DNA from 2 places in the Pseudoalteromonas sp. NJ631 genome. Region 1 is predicted to be linked to the other one. Evidence: predicted binding sites of a transcription regulator. Region 1 holds the regulator's gene; the other holds the start of a gene.
The links. The regulator sigma-54, encoded in region 1, starts transcription at its own class of promoters, with help from an activator protein. The targets are predictions, from matches to a motif close to GTTGGCACGNNNNTNGNNT.
Positions count from the first base shown of each region.

Region 2: glnA (glutamate--ammonia ligase) is a predicted target of sigma-54. The motif match lies at 3,084-3,102, and genes of this name have one in related genera.

Region 1 covers NZ_AKXJ01000016.1:48,554-53,495, reverse strand. The annotation lists gene lptA (lipopolysaccharide transport periplasmic protein LptA) at 1-1, shown strand, start outside; gene lptB (LPS export ABC transporter ATP-binding protein) at 1-726, shown strand; gene A587_RS0120055 (RNA polymerase factor sigma-54) at 773-2,272, shown strand; gene hpf (ribosome hibernation promoting factor) at 2,302-2,589, shown strand; gene ptsN (PTS IIA-like nitrogen regulatory protein PtsN) at 2,591-3,049, shown strand; gene rapZ (RNase adapter RapZ) at 3,042-3,908, shown strand; gene A587_RS0120035 (HPr family phosphocarrier protein) at 3,909-4,178, shown strand; gene mgtE (magnesium transporter) at 4,701-4,942, shown strand, end outside.
Region 2 covers NZ_AKXJ01000020.1:52,975-57,916, reverse strand. The annotation lists gene A587_RS0122100 (CZB domain-containing protein) at 1-638, shown strand, start outside; gene typA (translational GTPase TypA) at 745-2,565, opposite strand; gene glnA (glutamate--ammonia ligase) at 3,161-4,567, shown strand; gene A587_RS0122085 (DUF4124 domain-containing protein) at 4,834-4,942, shown strand, end outside.

The DNA of each region.
Region 1 (4,942 bases):
ATGAGCGAGCTCAAAGCAACTGGTTTAGCAAAGAGTTATAAAGGCCGCCAGGTCGTCAAAAATGTTGGCTTAAGTGTTCAAGCTGGCAGCATTGTAGGCTTATTGGGCCCGAATGGCGCAGGTAAAACCACGACCTTTTATATGATTGTAGGGTTAGTACCAAGCGACAAAGGTTTTATTCAGATTGATGACGAAGATATCACTTTGCTACCGATGCACAGCCGCGCGCGACTTGGTATTGGTTATCTACCGCAAGAGTCTTCGATCTTTAGAAAACTCACGGTCTATCAAAATTTGATGGCGATTCTAGAAACTCGAAAAGACTTATCTAAAGTTGAAAGAGAAGCTGAACTCAATGAGTTACTGGACGAATTTAATATTCAACACATTCGCGACTCACAGGGCATGGCATTGTCGGGAGGCGAAAGAAGACGCGTAGAAATTGCTCGCGCTTTAGCCGCTAACCCTAAGTTTATCCTGTTAGATGAACCTTTTGCTGGTGTTGATCCTATTTCGGTGTTAGATATAAAGACAATCATAGAGCACCTAAAAAACCGCGGTATCGGTGTGCTAATCACCGATCATAACGTTAGAGAAACACTGGACGTATGTGAAAAAGCCTACATCGTTTCACATGGTGAGTTAATCGCTGCAGGCACGCCAGAACATGTTTTGGCAGATCAAACCGTAAGAGATGTCTACCTAGGCGAACAATTCAAGCTATAGTTAAGACGTAGTATTAATAACTGTTAAAAAGGATTGTTAGAGATACATGAGGCAATCATTACAGCTGCGCATGGGGCAGCAACTTACAATGACTCCACAACTGCAACAAGCCATTCGCTTGCTGCAGCTCAGTACATTGGACCTGCAACAAGAAATACAAGAAGCGTTAGACAGCAATCCATTGTTGGAAGTGGAAGAAGGTGATAATACTGACGGCGAAAACGCTGACCAACACAGTCAAGAAAAGAGCAGTGCTGACGACAATCAAGATTCAAGCGATGAAGTGCAGGTTAGTGACTATGAGATAGACTCAGATACTGCCATGAGCAAAGACACTGTGAGCGATGACCTTGCTATGGATGTCACTTGGGACGAGTATATGAGTGCAGCGCCCGCTGCAAGCTCAGGCCCACTTCCCGATGACGATAATGTTTATCAAGGGGAAACCTCTGAATCTCTTCATGATTATCTCATGTGGCAACTTGAGCTGACACCGTTTAGTCCAACAGATAGAGCGATTGCGATTGCGATTATTGAAGCGGTCGACCTGTCAGGCATTTTAACACTGTCTTGCGAAGACATTTTAGAAAGCATTAATGATGAGAGTAGCGAAGAGCCTATTGAGCTGGATGAAGTCGAAGCCGTGCTCAAACGTATTCAGCTTTTCGATCCTGTCGGTATCGCAGCGCGTAGTTTACAAGAATGCTTGTGTATTCAGCTAAATCAATTCGCCCCAGATACGCCATGGATTGCCGAAACGAAAATGATCCTGACAGAGCATATCGACTTGCTTGCCAGCCGTGACTATCGAACTTTGGCTAAGAAAACGCGCCTTAAAGAAGCCGATCTCAAAGAGGTCATGACGTTAATTCATAGTCTTAACCCAAAACCAGCGGCAAGCATTATTCATGAAGAGCCTGAATATGTGATCCCTGACGTATCGGTAAAAAAAGTAAAAGGTCGTTGGATCGTAGAGCTAAATCCTGATGCTATGCCTAAAATAAGAGTAAACGACCATTATGCTGCGATGTCTAGAACAGCGAAATCCAGCACAGATAGTCAGTTTATTCGCTCACATTTACAAGAAGCAAAGTGGTTTATTAAAAGCTTAGAAAGCCGAAATGATACATTATTAAAAGTTACCAATTGCATTGTGCAACAACAACAGGCATTCTTTGAACATGGCCCCGAAGCAATGCGCCCTATGGTGCTAAATGATGTTGCTGAAATGGTTGAGATGCATGAGTCCACAATTTCCCGTGTGACAACACAAAAATACATGCATACACCTCGGGGAATATTTGAGCTGAAGTACTTCTTCTCTAGCCATGTAAGTACAGAAAATGGAGGTGAGTGCTCTTCTACAGCAATTAGAGCACTTATCAAAAAGCTGATAGCTGCAGAAAATACCGCGAAGCCATTGAGTGACAGCAAAATTGCAGATATCTTAGCTGAGCAAGGAATTAAGGTAGCGAGACGTACGATTGCAAAATATCGTGAATCCCTAGCCATTCCACCGTCAAATCAGCGTAAAAGCTTGATATAAGACGTAAAACCCAAGAAGGAAAAATGCTTATGCAACTAAATCTAACTGGTCGCCATGTAGAAATTACTGACTCATTAAGAGACTATGTCACCAACAAGTTTGCGAAGCTAGAAAGGCACTTTGATCATATCAATAACGTGCATGTGATCCTTGATGTCGAGAAGCTAGTACAAAAAGCAGAAGCAACATTACACGTAAACGGCGGCGAGCTATTTGCATCAACAGAGCATCAAGATATGTATGCCGCAATTGATGGCCTCATCGACAAGCTAGATCGTCAAGTTATTAAACACAAAGAGAAGCTCACTCGACACTAAGATGAAATTAAGTGAATTAGTGAACAAGGACTGCAGTAAAGCTGCGGTCCTTTTTAATAGCAAAAAACGTATTTTAGAATACATCAGCGAACTGGCTCATAGCCAAATTCCAAATACCAGTCAGCATGCTATCTTAGACGCTTTAATGGCGCGAGAGAAATTAGGCAGCACAGGGATCGGTAAAGGTATTGCCATTCCTCATGGTCGACTTGAGGGTTTGGATAAAATCCTTGCAATGGTGCTTGTTAGCGAGCAAGGGATCCAGTTTGAAGCCATAGATAAGCAGCCTGTCGATATTTTTGTCGCGTTCATCGTACCCGAAGGTGATAATCAACAGCACCTGAAGACCTTAGCGGCGATTGCTGATACACTCAAAGACAAGTCTTTTTGCAAAATGCTTAGGCAAGCAAAAAGTGATGACGAGTTATATGCAGTGATCCAAGGTGAACTTGATGAGTGATGAAGAAAAAGGACTCGAGCTTATCATTATCAGTGGCCGCTCAGGCTCTGGTAAATCTGTAGCGCTTCGAGTATTGGAAGACTTAGGCTACTATTGTGTAGATAACATTCCAGTCAATTTACTGCCGTCTTTAGTCCGCAGCGTTTCCGACAATTATAATAAAATTGCAGTCAGTATTGATGTTAGAAACTTGCCTAAAGAACAGGACGAGTTTAATGACATTCTTGAATACTTGCCTGGTTTCGCCAAACCTACCCTGTTTTATTTAGACAGTGACGATCAAACCCTGATAAAACGCTTCTCAGAAACACGCCGTTTGCACCCTCTTTCACTACATAATCTTCCATTAGATGTTGCGATAAAGAAAGAACGGGAATTGTTAGACGTGTTGATCACACGCGCTGATTTTCTCATTGATACTACAGGCCTGAGCGTTCATCAACTTGCGGAAGATATCCGCGAAAAAATCTTAGGTAAGAAAGACAAACAACTCATTATTACCTTTGAATCTTTCGGCTTTAAACACGGCATCCCAAAACAAGCGGATTACGTTTTTGATGCGCGCTTTTTGCCCAACCCACATTGGGAGCCTGAGCTTAAGCCGCTAACTGGCCTAGATCAGCCAGTCAAAGACTATTTGTCGAGTCACAGCATCGTGCAAAAGTTTACTTGGCAGATCCAAACCTTTGTACAAACTTGGTTACCACACTTAGAGCGTAACAATCGCAGTTATCTAACGATCGCAATAGGATGTACTGGTGGGCAACATCGCTCGGTATACTTAGCGCAAACCATTGGCGAGCGATTTGCAAAAACCCATCCCAACGTCAAAATTCGCCACCGTGAGCAAGAGGGTTAAATGTTAGAAGATACGTTTTTAATCCAGAACAAGCTCGGCCTGCACGCTCGAGCAGCGACGGTTCTTGCGCAATTAGCAACCCAATTTGATGCCGAAGTGACCTTATATCAAGGAGACAAAAGTGCTGCTGCTGACAGCGTACTAGCGCTGTTGTTACTTGAAAGCAGCCAAGGAAAAGAAGTACGAGTGGTTTGTGAAGGTCCTGATGCTCAGTATGCACTAGACGCCATTGGTGGACTAATAGAAAATAAATTTAATGAATCCGAGTAACTTGGGCTACTAGCACCAAAATAGCACTAAGGTCTGATTCATTTATTCCCTGCTAATCTCCCCCTCCGTAACCAGACAGGTCTAATACCAATTAGTCTTAATACTTACTCAGTTTGAAGGAGCAAATCTGACGCTAACTGTGTTAAAAATCTTTCATTTTGAACAACTAAATAGCAAAATTTTCGCCGTGTTATCGACAAGATTTTCTCGCTTCAAAATAGATCACTTAATTAAGCGAATTGGTATAATAAGTCTCTCATAATTAAGCGTAAACCTTGGTAGTTCTCAATAAACTGAGTTACACTGTAATACCAATTTAGGTTTCTTTCGTGCAGTAAAGCGAGTTGCCGAGAAAATCCTACTTTATCGTTGCGTACACCTTTAACGTGTATTAACGGTAGCAACCCACCAGCAGAAACAACACGAATAAAATTCAAATTAAGAAATTGGTTTCTGCGATAAAGTAAATGAATTAGGTTAACTAAATCACGTTAGCCAACATTATTATCAAAAAGGATGCCTATGCCTGAAGTATTTGAACAAGACTACACACTGGAACAACTCCAAAAGGTAACTAAAGCCTTAAACAGTGGTCAGTTTGTTCAAGTTAGGCGTATGCTCGCAGAAACAGCTCCTTGTGACACAGCACTGCTTTTAGAATCATCCCCTCATAAAGTTCGCTCTATGCTGTGGCAGCTCGTTGACCCAGATATCCAAGGGGATGTCTTAGAGGAATTGTCAGAGGACGTAAGACTTGGGATCAT
Region 2 (4,942 bases), on a different contig from region 1:
AATTGATCAGCATGCTAAAGCAGCGAGAGCAAGATCATAAAGAATGGCTTGTCGCACTCGAAGCAAGCATTTTTAACGATGTCCCCTTCACTAAAGCCAAAGATCCAAAACAATGTGCTTTCGGGCAGTGGTATTATGGCTTCAAAACTGAAAATGACGACCTCAAAGCACTTTTAAAACGCTTTGAAGAACCGCATGCAAAACTACATTCATTAGCAGATAAACTATTAGTGATGTGCGCACAGGGACACAAACAAGAAGCTATAGATACGCTCGCTCGTGAAAAGAGCACCACTTTTAATAAACTCATGCGATTATTTGAATCCGCTCGTGATCAGATCATGCTCGACCATAAACCTATCATCGTCTTTACCACTCAAGATGGCCAAAGTCCGCATATCGGTTTGCTTGTCGATAAGGTAGAAGATAACGTTCACTGTGATGAAAGCGATATTAAATCACTGCAGGAAATGACCAGTATTGGTTTTGAAATAGATGCGCAAACCAAAAAATTGATGAAAGGCTTAGTCAAGATGGGAAAACGCCACAGCGTATTGATTGACCCTAGCGCCATTTTCCGCCCTGAACATTTACAAAATTATGAGCCAGAAGAAACGGAAGAGTACGGCTTATTTTAGAGTTAGCAAATGGAGCACAAAAAAACGCCGCAAAAATTGCGGCGTTTTTTGTATTCTAAGTAACCTGCCTTCAAGATACGTTGTTATCTCAAGTCCAGGTCAACTATTACTTAGCTTGGCGGCTAGCGCGTTTACGCTCGCTTTCAGTCAATAATTTCTTACGAATACGGATGCTTTCAGGCGTTACTTCTACAAGCTCGTCGTCATCGATGAACTCAAGTGCTTGCTCTAAAGACATAACAACAGGTGGCACAAGGTTTTGTGCTTCATCAGTACCAGATGCACGTACGTTGGTTAACTGCTTACCTTTAAGCGCGTTTACCGTTAGGTCGTTATCACGGCTGTGAATACCAATAACCATACCTTCGTACACTTCAACACCGTGACCGATGAATAGGCGACCACGCTCTTGTAGGTTAAATAGTGCGTTTGTTAGCGCTTTACCTGCTGCGTTAGCGATTAGTACACCGTTCTTACGCTGACCGATGTTACCGCCTTTGTGTGGACCGTAATGTGAGAACGTGTGGTACATCAAACCAGAACCAGACGTTAACGTCATAAATTCAGTTTGGAAACCAATTAGACCACGTGCAGGCATCATGAAGTCCATACGCACACGGCCTTTGCCGTCTGGAGACATGTCAGTCATTTCTGCTTTACGCAGACCAAGCTGTTCCATGATAGAACCTTGGTGCTCGTCTTGACAGTCAATTGTCACTGTCTCGTACGGTTCTTCTAGCTGACCATCCACATGGCGCAAGATTACTTCTGGACGAGATACTGCAATCTCGTAGCCTTCACGGCGCATGTTCTCGATAAGAATACCTAAGTGAAGTTCACCACGACCAGATACACGGAAGCTATCTGGGTTATCTGTTTCTTCAACGCGTAATGCAACGTTGTGCACAAGCTCTGCTTCTAGACGCTCAAGGATATTACGAGAAGTTACGTATTTACCTTCTTGGCCTGAGAATGGTGACGTGTTTACAGAGAAAGTCATTGTTACTGTTGGTTCATCAACAGACAGTGGCGGTAGTGCTTCAACGTTATTCTGACAACAGATAGTATCAGAGATTTTCAGCTCACCAAGACCTGTGATTGCGATGATATCACCCGCAGTTGCTTGCTCAACTTCGTGACGATCAAGACCTAAGTAACCAAGTACTTGGCCAACTTTACCGTTACGCGTCTTACCATCAGCACCTACAATAGTCACTTGTTGGTTAGGCTTAACTGAACCGCGTTTAATACGGCCAACACCGATAACACCTACGTATGAGTTGTAATCAAGCTGAGAAATTTGCATCTGGAACGGACCTTCAGGATCCGCGTTAGGCGCTTCAACTTCGTCTACGATAGCTTGGAACATTGGTTCCATATTGTCAGACGGCTCATCTAGGTCAAGTGTTGCCCAACCGTTGATTGCTGATGCGTAGATCACTTTAAAGTCTAGCTGTTCGTCAGTTGCACCTAAGTTATCGAATAGATCAAAAACTTGGTCCATTACCCAATCAGGACGAGCACCCGGCTTGTCGATTTTGTTGATTACAACAATAGGCTTAAGACCCTGAGCAAACGCCTTTTGCGTTACGAAACGCGTTTGAGGCATCGGACCTTCTTGTGCATCAACTAGTAGTAATACTGAGTCAGCCATCGAAAGAACACGTTCTACTTCACCACCGAAGTCGGCGTGTCCTGGAGTATCTACGATATTGATACGGTAGTCGTTCCACTTGATTGCGGTATTTTTTGCAAGGATGGTGATACCACGCTCTCTTTCAAGATCGTTTGAGTCCATCACTCGCTCTTCATTACCACCGCGCTGCTGTAGTGTACCTGATTGCTCAAGTAGCTTGTCTACAAGCGTTGTTTTACCGTGGTCTACGTGCGCGATAATCGCGATATTTCTTAACTTTTCGATGCTCATATTATTACTCAGTGAAGTTGGCCCTCAGTGATCCTAGTCGATCTACGCAAAAATGCGCGTTGAGATTGCCCGATTGAGAATTAAAGGTCGCGTATTATCTACTATTAATGTGACAGATGAAAGTTTATCCAACATTTTTTTCAATAATCCTGATTGGTGCGCGCATAAATCAACAACCTAGTGTGGCTTCAGCACTACTTTTTAAGCTTTTGCAGAGGGTTTGTCATTCCTGCCATATGTGTAAGAATTTCAACGCCAAAAGAGGATTTTCATCTGTCGGCAAATTTGGTTCCTGTAACTTTGGGCTTTTACTTCACAGCTTCAATAAACTAGTTTTTGCTTTATCTGTGCTCTTAAACTATACCAATGCTTAACTTAAGCGAAAACGGCTATCACAGGGAATCGCTTGCACCAACATCGCGCACCACAATGAAACATTTACGCACCAAATTAGTGCACCAAGCTAATCCCTAAATTTCCCAAAAGTTAAAAATCATTATTTATCAAAAACTTAAAAACATGGCACAGATCACGCTTATCTGTGTGCAATTGCAGTACATTGCAGCAAAAAATAACCCAACGAGTCGGAGGACACATGTCACAATCGGTTTTAGATTTTATTAAAGAGCACGACGTAAAATTTGTTGATTTACGTTTCACAGATACAAAAGGTAAAGAACAACACGTATCGATCCCACATCATCAAGCCGATGAAGACTTCTTTGAAGACGGCAAAATGTTTGACGGCTCATCTATCGCTGGTTGGAAAGGCATCAACGAATCTGACATGGTACTTATGCCTGACGCAGAAAGCGCTAAGCTAGACCCATTCGCAGAAGAAACAACGCTTATCGTTCGTTGTGACGTGGTTGAACCAAACACACACCAAGGTTATGAGCGTGACCCACGTTCAGTAGCTAAACGCGCTGAAGAGTTCATGCGTTCAACGGGCATTGCAGACACCGTATTATTCGGTCCAGAGCCAGAGTTCTTCTTGTTTGACGATGTTAAATTTAAAACTGACATGTCTGGCTCAATGTACAAAATCGATGCTGAAGAAGCAGCTTGGAACTCAGACAAGCACTACGAAGGCGGCAACACAGGTCACCGCCCTGGCGTAAAAGGTGGTTACTTCCCCGTAGCACCGGTAGACTCGTCTAATGATTGGCGTGCAGCTACTTGTTTGGTACTTGAAGAAATGGGCCACGTTGTTGAAGCGCACCACCACGAAGTAGCAACTGCTGGTCAAAATGAGATTGCGACTCGCTTTAATACTATGGTGACTAAAGCAGACGAAATCCAAGAGATGAAGTACGTTATCCACAACATGGCTCACCTATACGGTAAGACAGCAACCTTTATGCCTAAGCCAATTGTTGGTGATAATGGTTCAGGTATGCACTGTCACCAATCACTTGCTAAAGACGGCAAGAACATCTTCGCAGGCGACAAGTACGGCGGCCTATCTGAAGAAGCGCTTTACTACATTGGTGGTATCATTAAGCATGCTAAAGCAATCAATGCATTCACTAACCCAGCAACAAACTCTTATAAGCGTCTAGTACCAGGGTTTGAAGCGCCAGTTATGCTTGCATACTCAGCACGTAACCGTTCAGCATCAATCCGTATCCCTGTGATCCCATCAGAGAAAGGTCGTCGTATCGAAGTACGCTTCCCAGATCCTGCGGCTAACCCATACCTAGCTTTCGCAGCTCAGTTGATGGCTGGTCTTGACGGTATCCGCAATAAGATCCACCCTGGTGATGCAATGGATAAAGATTTGTACGACCTACCAGCGGAAGAAGCAGCAGAAATCCCAACTGTTGCAGCATCACTTGATGAAGCGCTTGCTTCTCTAGATGCTGACCGTGAGTTCTTAACTCAAGGTGGCGTATTCACTGACGACCTAATCGATGCATATATCGCACTTAAGTCGAAAGAAGTTGAAAAATTAAACATGACAACTCACCCAGTTGAGTTCGAAATGTACTATAGCGTTTAATCGCTAACCGACTACTACGCTCAATACTGTCGTATTGAGCTTGTAGAGCCAAAACTCATTATGCGTTTCTGGCACTCTTAATCATATGTGTTCTCAAGCCCGTTGTTACGGGCTTTTTTAATGCAATTCAAAAGCTTAAAGAAATTCGCCTTTATGTTGTCATTATGGGAATTATTCATTTGTAACTCGCAATTCCAACTGCGCTATACTACAGTATGAACAGTAGTTTACTGTGGAGATTTGTGGTGCGTCAGTGGTTTCTTATAATGTCGGTTAGCATGACGCTAGCCCTAACAAGCATTGATGCTGCAGCAGAGTCCAATCCAAAAATCTATCGCTGGAAAGACAAAAACGGCCATTGGGTCTATTCGGATG